2 regions of the Pseudomonas fluorescens group sp. PF-69 genome follow, and region 2 is predicted to be linked to the other one. Evidence: predicted binding sites of a transcription regulator. Region 2 holds the regulator's gene; the other holds the start of a gene.

Region 1 (4,414 bases), 2.6 Mb from region 2:
CTACCGGTACCCAGGCGCGTGGCCGAGTACACGTCTTCGAATTCTGCACGGGACGATTTGAAACCGGCGGTCGCGACGTTGGCGATGTTGTTGCCGGTTACGTCCAGCTGTTTGTTGGCTGCATAGAGACCGCTGAGGCCGATATTGAAAGACATATTCCACTCCTTTGTGCCGTGTTAGTCGGCTCTATATACCAATGGTCTGTACTTTGGAGAGGGCAACACTGCCCAGGCCTGCCAGGTTCAGCATCATCTCGCCACCGGTCTGGCTGATGGTCACGCTGTTGACGGTGGCCGGCAGGTAAGTCACCAGCGAGGTCGCCTGACTGTCGTAAGTCGCGGTAGCCGCAAACTTGTAAGTGCCGGCCTTGGCCACTTCGCCCGCATCGTTTTTGCCGTCCCAGATGAAACTGGCGTTACCGGCTTGCTGGCTGCCCAGGTCGATGGTGCGAACAACTTTGCCGTCGGTATCAGTGATCTTGATCGTCACCGGATTCGTCGAGGCAGGTACGACCGCCGTACCGTTTAAACTCTTGGAGGTGTCGACCACTGCGGTGTCGGTCTGGGCAACAACAGAACGACCTACCAGCGAAGAAGCCTGCAACGCTTGAGACGAGTTGTAGTTGCTGGCAATGCCGCTGACCGTATCGTTGAGCGTGGTAATCCCTTCCAGGCTACTGAACTGTGCCAATTGAGCCACGAACGCGCTGTTGTCCTGCGGGTCCAGCGGGTTCTGGTTTTTCAGTTGCGTCACCAGCAACTGCAGGAACGCGTCCTTGCCCAGGGTCTGGTTGCCTGTGGAGCTGCTGACCGCCGATCCCAGACTGTCCTTCGTGGTGCTGGTCTTGACCGAAGAATTGGCCAAGACATCCTTGAGGCTCAAACCGCTGGTCGAATCGCTAACACTCATCTGAGTCGCCCCTTATCACTGACCGAGGGTCAGGACTTTCTGCATCATGGTTTTGGCGGTGTTCATCATTTCGGCGTTGGTCTGGAACGAACGACTCGCGGAAATCATGTCAGCCATTTCTTCCACTACGTTGACGTTCGGGTAGTAGACGTAGCCCTTGGCATCGGCAGCCGGATGGTTCGGCTCATAACGCGCCTCGAGATTGCTCTGATCTTCGACCACGCCCATGACCTGCACGCCTTGACCGGCGGCGTCCTGGTTCTGGAACAGCGAATCGCTGCCACCGCTCTGGCCGCCCTGGAACATGGTGGCGAATACCGGGTGACGCGCACGATAGGTCTGGTCGATGCTCGACGAGACGGTTTCGGCGTTGGCGATGTTCGAAGCGACGGTGTTCAAACGAGTGGTTTGCGCACTCATGCCGCTACCGGCAATGTTGAAAACACTGGACAGGGACATGACTTACTCTCCGCGCAGGGCTGACACCAGCCCCTTGAATTTGCTGTTGAGCAGCGTGAAGCTGGCCTGGAAGCCGACTGCGTTTTCCGCGTAGTTCGACTGTTCCAATTGAGCGTCCACGGTGTTCTGGTCGATCGAGGGTTGCATCGGCGTGCGATACATCAGCGACTCATCACCATTACCCAGGCCTTCGGCTTCGATATGACGACTGTTGGTCATGTTCAAGGCGAACGTGCCGTTCTTGGCTTTATCGCTCTGTGCCTCGAGCACTTTAGAGAACTCCAGATCCCGAGCCTTGTAGTTCGGGGTGTCGGCGTTGGCAATGTTGTTGGCCAGAACTTCGGCGCGCTGAGCGCGAAAGCCCAGAGCCTTTTCGTGAATACCGAGCGCTTTATCGAAGCTGATGCTCATGTCGGGAAACCTTCGGGTGACCTGATTTTTCGTACGATGAACTTAGCAAGCGTCATGCCAATTCATGAAACCCCGTAAACCGGGGCTTTGCGAGCAGTGGCAACGCGGCAATGCCAGAAAAGCGGCAACCGTTTTCCGCCGCCTGCCGCTTTTCTGCCGCTTCCCCATTGGCAAACGCATGCGTTTTTGGAAGCGGGCTCGAGGTGTTGGCAGGAATACACCGGGCATAAAAAAACGGGAGCCCTCTGAGGTCTCCCGTTTTCTGTCCAGCAACGAATCACTTCGCCTGGTAAATGATCCCCGGACTGCACTGGACCATCTGGTAATGATCCGGCAATCCATTCAGCGCTTCCGAAGCACCAAGGAACAGATAACCACCGGGCTTCAACGTACTGTGAATGCGCAACAGGATGTCCTTCTTCACTTCGGCAGAAAAGTAGATCAAGACGTTGCGGCAGAACACGATGTCGAACTTGCCCAGGCTGGCGTAACTGTCCAGCAGATTGAACGAGCGGAACTCCACCCGACTCTTGATCGGAGCCTTGATGACCCAGCGCCCCGGCCCTTTCGGGTCGAAATATCGTTGCAGTCGCTCAGGTGACAGGCCGCGACCAATGGCCAGGCTATCGTACTCGCCGGTCTTGCAGTTGGTCAGCATGGTGCCGGAAAGATCGGTGGCAACAATCTGCACCCCCATCTTCAACTGTCCCATGTTGGCCCGCTCGAACTCATCGATGGACATCGACAGCGAATACGGCTCCTGACCCGACGAGCATGCCGCCGACCAGATACGCAGACGCTGGCCGGGACTGGCCTTGATCGCTTCGGGCAGCACCTTGTTCTTCAAGACTTCAAAGGGGTAAGTATCACGAAACCAGAGGGTTTCATTGGTGGTCATGGCATCCACCACCTGCTCGCGCAAACCGCTGCGCGGCTGGGTCTGCATGCGCTGGACAAGCTCACCCAACGACTTGATACCCTGCTGCTCCATCAGTTTGTTGAGACGGCTCGAGACCAGATACTGCTTGTTTTCACCGAGCAAAATGCCACAGGCTTTTTCCAGGAATACCCGGAACTGTTCGAAATCCAAATTACCCGTTGACAATGCTACCGCCTCTTAAATCGTGTTGACTGCCAGGAGCCGAACGCCCCTAGCTGATGTCTGCTGCTTTGATCCGGTCGACCACCCGGGATGCCAGGTCATCAGGACGGAATTTGGCGAGGAAGTCATCGGCACCGACTTTCTTGACCATCGCCTGATTGAACACACCCGACAACGAAGTATGCAGGATGATATGAAGCTTTTGCATGCGAGGGTCGTTGCGGATCTCCGCCGTCAGTGTGTACCCGTCCATCTCCGGCATCTCGATGTCGGAGATCATCATCAGGAACTCTTCTTCCGGCTTCTTGCCCTCATCGACCAGTTTGCGCAGGTAGTCCAGCGCTTGCCGACCATCGTTCAATGCCACCACTTCGACGCCGACCGTTTGCAGGCAACGCGTGACCTGCTTGCGCGCCACCGACGAATCATCGACCGTCAGCACACGCAAAGAGAGCGCTTTGTGCTGGGTTTCGACGTCCACCACGCCGACCGAAATCGCTTCCGGTGTCGGAGCCACTTCCGCCAGCACCTTTTCGACATCGATGATTTCGACGAGCTGATTGTCGACCCGAGTCACCGCCGTCAGGTAGTGATCGCGACCAGTGCCCTTGGGTGGTGGATGAATCTCCTCCCAGTTCATGTTCACGATGCGCTCCACCGAGCGCACCAGGAAACCCTGGGTCTTGGTGTTGTACTCCGTGATGATCACGAAAGGATTGTTCTTGTCTTTCAAGCCCCCGGAGCCGGTCGCCATCGCCAGATCAAGGATTGGAATGGTCGCCCCCCGAATATTCGCCACGCCGCACACGACAGGACTGGACTTGGGCATCAGCGTCAATTGGGGGCATTGCAGCACCTCCCGAACCTTGAATACGTTGATCCCATACAGCTGCTGGCCGTCAAGACGGAACAACAACAGCTCAAGGCGATTCTGCCCCACCAGTTGCGTGCGCTGGTTTACCGAATCCATTACACCAGCCATGCCCAGACTCCTACACCAACGCTAAGTGTTGTTGCGACGCACATTCATCTCTAAACGGCACGGCGCTTGCTTTTTATCTCTCTATGAACACAGAACCGACATTATTTCGACGCCTGGCCACACCCTACCGCAAATTAATCGGCGTGTTGGCGGCTGCATGCCTGTTCAACGCTGGCAGCCCTGCCCTTGCTGACGCGGTTACCTTGCCTGACATGCTTATCGGCGTCACTCAGGGCTTTCTTGAGTTCACCGTAGAAGACTATCTGGCCACCAGTCAAACGGAAGGTCGCTACGAAATCCAGGTCAACCAGCTCGATCCCCGATTGCGCATGCCAATGTGCGACAAGGAATTGACAGCCTCTCTTGAGAGTCCGGCCAAGCCGTTGGGGCGGGTAACGGTCAAGGTTCGCTGCGAAGGCGCTTCGCCCTGGACTGTGTTCGTACCCGCTCAAGTACGCCTGTTTCGCGACGTCGTGACCACCACTCGACCGCTGCGCCGTGCCGGCATTGTCGAACCTGGAGACGTCACCTTGCGAGAGCGCGACATCAGC
Region 2 (4,414 bases):
AGCATCTGGCCAAGAGCTACAAGAGCCGCCAGGTCGTCCGTGATGTCAGCCTGTCCATCGACAGCGGTCAGATCGTTGGCCTGCTAGGCCCTAACGGTGCCGGCAAGACCACCTGCTTCTACATGATCGTGGGCCTGGTGCAGGCCGATCAGGGCCGCATACTGATCGACGACCTGGACGTCAGCCACCAGCCAATGCACGGCCGCGCCAAGGCCGGTATCGGCTATCTGCCGCAAGAAGCGTCGATCTTCCGCAAACTCTCGGTCGCCGACAACATCATGGCGATCCTCGAGACCCGCAAGGAACTCGACAAAGCCGGTCGCCGCAAGGAGCTGGAAAGCCTGCTGCAGGAATTCCACATCAGCCACATCCGCGACAACCTCGGCATGAGCCTGTCCGGTGGTGAACGCCGCCGCGTGGAAATCGCCCGGGCATTGGCCACCAACCCGAAATTCATCCTCCTCGACGAGCCCTTCGCCGGCGTGGACCCGATTTCGGTCGGCGACATCAAACAGATCATTCATCACCTCAAGGCCAAAGGCATTGGCGTGCTGATCACCGACCACAACGTCCGTGAAACCCTCGACATCTGTGAAACCGCCTACATCGTCAACGATGGCCAATTGATCGCCGAAGGCGACGCTGAAACCATCCTGGCCAACGATCTGGTCAAGGAAGTGTATTTGGGCCATGAGTTCCGCCTGTAAGCACCGAGGTGTCTGGCTAGTCGACCGAGCGCTTGTCTCGATAAAAAATCAACACTTTTTTATTGTTACAGCGCTCTAGGCAAACACTTCAGTTTCAGGCATATAATTTGCTTATGTTTGGCGCTCCGGCGCCCTGTAGTGGATGGCGCATGTGCGCCGGCGAATAAGGTGTTTAGCCCCTGCCATGAAACCATCGCTAGTCTTGAGAATGGGCCAGCAGCTGACGATGACACCGCAGCTGCAACAGGCCATCCGCCTGCTCCAATTGTCGACCCTGGACCTGCAACAGGAAATCCAGGAGGCCCTGGAGTCCAATCCGATGCTCGAACGCCAGGAAGAAGGCGACGACTTCGATAACAGCGACCCCTTGGCCGACAACGTCGAACAGAAACCCAACCCCGACATTCAGGAACCCTCCTACCAGGAAAGCGCACCGACGGTTGATAACCTCGAGGAAGGCGACTGGAACGAGCGTATCCCCAACGAACTGCCCGTCGATACCGCCTGGGAAGACGTTTACCAGACCAGCGCCAGCAGTCTGCCGAGCAACGATGACGACGAGTGGGATTTCACCACCCGCACATCGGCCGGTGAAAGCCTGCAAAGCCATTTGCTGTGGCAATTGAACCTGGCGCCCATGTCCGACACCGATCGCCTGATCGCCGTGACCCTGATCGATTGCATCAACAATCAGGGCTACCTGGACGAGACGCTCGAGGAGATCCTCGAAGCCTTCGACCCGGAGCTGGACATCGAGCTGGACGAAATCGAAGCCGTCCTGCACCGTATCCAGCAATTCGAACCCGCCGGGATCGGCGCCCGCAACCTGGGCGAATGCCTGCTGCTGCAATTACGCCAGTTGCCAGCTAAAACTCCTTGGCTCGCCGAAGCAAAGCGCCTGGTCACCGACTACATCGACTTGCTCGGCAGCCGCGATTACAGCCAGCTGATGCGCCGCATGAAGCTCAAGGAAGATGAGCTGCGCCAGGTGATCGAACTGGTTCAGAGCCTCAATCCGCGCCCGGGCTCGCAAATCGAATCCACTGAAGCCGAATACGTGGTTCCCGACGTGATCGTGCGCAAGGACAACGAGCGCTGGCTGGTGGAACTCAACCAGGAATCGGTTCCGCGTCTTCGGGTCAACGCCCAGTACGCCGGCTTCGTGCGTCGCGCCGACACCAGCGCCGACAACACGTTCATGCGCAATCAGTTGCAGGAAGCCCGCTGGTTCATCAAGAGCCTGCAAAGCCGCAATGAAACCCTGATGAAAGTTGCCACCCAGATCGTCGAGCATCAGCGCGGCTTCCTGGAATACGGCGACGAAGCCATGAAACCGCTGGTCCTGCATGACATCGCCGAGGCGGTTGGCATGCACGAGTCGACAATTTCACGGGTGACCACACAGAAATTCATGCATACCCCTCGGGGCATATATGAACTGAAGTACTTTTTTTCCAGCCATGTCAGCACCTCCGAAGGCGGCGAATGCTCGTCCACGGCGATCCGCGCGATCATCAAAAAACTGGTTGCCGCGGAAAATCAGAAAAAGCCGTTGAGTGACAGCAAGATCGCTGGTTTACTGGAGGCACAAGGCATTCAGGTGGCTCGCCGCACCGTCGCCAAGTACCGCGAATCCCTGGGGATCGCGCCTTCGAGCGAACGCAAGCGGTTGATGTAGAGCCACGCCACAGCGTTCCAGTGGTAGATCATTTGATCTACCGCTTTATGCACTGGCAACGAAGGAGAAGCTGTATGCAAGTCAACATCAGTGGACACCAACTGGAAGTGACCGAACCTCTTCGCACCTACATCGGCGAAAAACTCGAACGGTTAGAGAGGCACTTCGACAAGATCACCAACGTACAGGTCACGATGACCGTCGAAAAGTTGAAGCAGAAAATCGAAGCCACGCTGCATATTCCCGGCAATGAAGTGGTCGCGAACGCGGAACATACCGATATGTACGCGGCGATCGACGCACTGACCGACAAGCTGGATAAACAACTCAAAAAGCATAAGGAAAAGACCCAGAGCCTCCTACAGGGCGCTACCGGTCGTTAACACCCCCAACCCATGATCCGACTTGAAAGCATCCTGACCCCCGGCCGTTCCCTTGTGAACGTGCCGGGCGGCAGTAAAAAGAAAGCCCTCGAACAAATTGCCAACCTGATCGCCCGGGAAGTGCCGGATCTGGAGATGCAAGATGTCTTCGAGGCGTTGATTGCCCGTGAAAAACTCGGCTCGACGGGTTTTGGTAACGGCATCGCCATTCCCCACTGTCGCCTGAAGGGCTGCTCTTCACCCATCAGTGCCCTGATGCACCTCGATGCCCCCATAGATTTCGACGCCATCGACGGCGCACCGGTTGACCTGTTGTTCGTTCTACTGGTCCCGCAAGCCGCTACCGATGCGCACCTGGAGCTTTTGCGCCAAATTGCCAGCATGCTCGACCGCAAGGAAGTGCGCGAAAAACTGCGCAGCGCCCCGAGCAATGAAGCCTTGTATCAGGTTGTCCTGGACGAGCAAAACGGTCAGTAACCATGCGCTTGATCATCGTCAGTGGCCGCTCCGGCTCAGGTAAAAGCACCGCCCTTGATGTACTCGAGGACAGTGGCTACTACTGCATCGACAACCTTCCCGCCGGGTTGCTGCCGGAACTCGCCGAACGCGCATTGATCCACACCGAACTGGCACAGCCGCTGGTGGCCGTGTCCATTGATGCACGCAACCTGCCAAGTCACTTGTCGCGATTCCCCGAATTGCTCGAAGAAGTCCGCAGCCGGCATATCCAGTGCGATGTTCTGTACCTGGATGCCGACGAAGAAACCTTGCTCAAGCGTTTTTCGGAAACCCGTCGTCGTCACCCGCTGAGCAGTGCCAATCGTTCGCTGGCTGAAGCGATCAACGATGAAACCAGCCTGCTCGGCCCCATCGCCGACCTTGCCGATCTCAAAGTCAACACCACCAACCTCAACCTGTATCAGCTACGGGATACGATCAAACTGCGCTTGCTGAACCAGCCGGAACCCGGCACGGCATTCCTAGTGGAGTCCTTTGGTTTCAAGCGTGGCATGCCAGTGGATGCCGACCTGGTATTCGACGTGCGCTGCCTGCCCAATCCCTACTGGAAACCCGAGCTTCGAGCGCAGTCCGGGCTTGATCAACCCGTTGCCGAGTACCTCGCAGCCCAGCCGGATGTAGAAGAGATGTTCCAGGACATCTCCACCTATCTGCTCAAATGGTTGCCCCGCTTTGCCGCCAGCAACCGCGCCTATGTCACCATTGCCATTGGCTGCACGGGCGGGCATCACCGCTCCGTCTACCTGACCGAACGTTTAGGCAAGACGCTGCAACAATCCCTGAAGAACGTCCAGGTTCGCCACCGCGACCTCAGCTAAAGGATTCACACCGCGATGCCTGCTCAGGAAATCGAAATCATCAACAAGCTGGGCCTGCATGCCCGTGCTTCTGCAAAATTCGTCGGAGTCGCCGGTGAGTTCAAGGACTGCACGATCAGAGTCGGACGCACTCCGGAATCCACGGTCGACGGCAAAAGCATCATGGCAATGATGATGCTCGCGGCTGGCAAGGGCACCAAAATCTACATCAGCACCGAAGGCGAAGACGCGCAACGTGCACTGGATGCGTTGAAAGACTTGATCAACCGTTATTTCGACGAAGGCGAGTAAACGCCAATCCAGACCAAA

The links. Region 2 encodes sigma-54, which starts transcription at its own class of promoters, with help from an activator protein. Its sites were predicted from a motif close to ANTGGCATNNANNTTGCTNT; they were not measured.
Region 1: a site for sigma-54 is predicted at 1,822-1,841, ahead of flgB (flagellar basal body rod protein FlgB). Genes of this name have one in related genera too.

What each region holds. Positions count from the first base shown of each region.
Region 1 covers NZ_JBTMNC010000001.1:3,117,283-3,121,696, reverse strand. The annotation lists gene flgE (flagellar hook protein FlgE) at 1-155, opposite strand, end outside; gene flgD (flagellar hook assembly protein FlgD) at 187-909, opposite strand; gene flgC (flagellar basal body rod protein FlgC) at 925-1,368, opposite strand; gene flgB (flagellar basal body rod protein FlgB) at 1,372-1,779, opposite strand; gene cheR (protein-glutamate O-methyltransferase CheR) at 2,057-2,884, opposite strand; gene ACX3YF_RS14485 (chemotaxis protein CheV) at 2,931-3,863, opposite strand; gene flgA (flagellar basal body P-ring formation chaperone FlgA) at 3,947-4,414, shown strand, end outside.
Region 2 covers NZ_JBTMNC010000001.1:529,028-533,441, forward strand. The annotation lists gene lptB (LPS export ABC transporter ATP-binding protein) at 1-707, shown strand, start outside; gene ACX3YF_RS02495 (RNA polymerase factor sigma-54) at 892-2,385, shown strand; gene hpf (ribosome hibernation-promoting factor, HPF/YfiA family) at 2,460-2,768, shown strand; gene ptsN (PTS IIA-like nitrogen regulatory protein PtsN) at 2,781-3,245, shown strand; gene rapZ (RNase adapter RapZ) at 3,248-4,105, shown strand; gene ACX3YF_RS02515 (HPr family phosphocarrier protein) at 4,121-4,396, shown strand.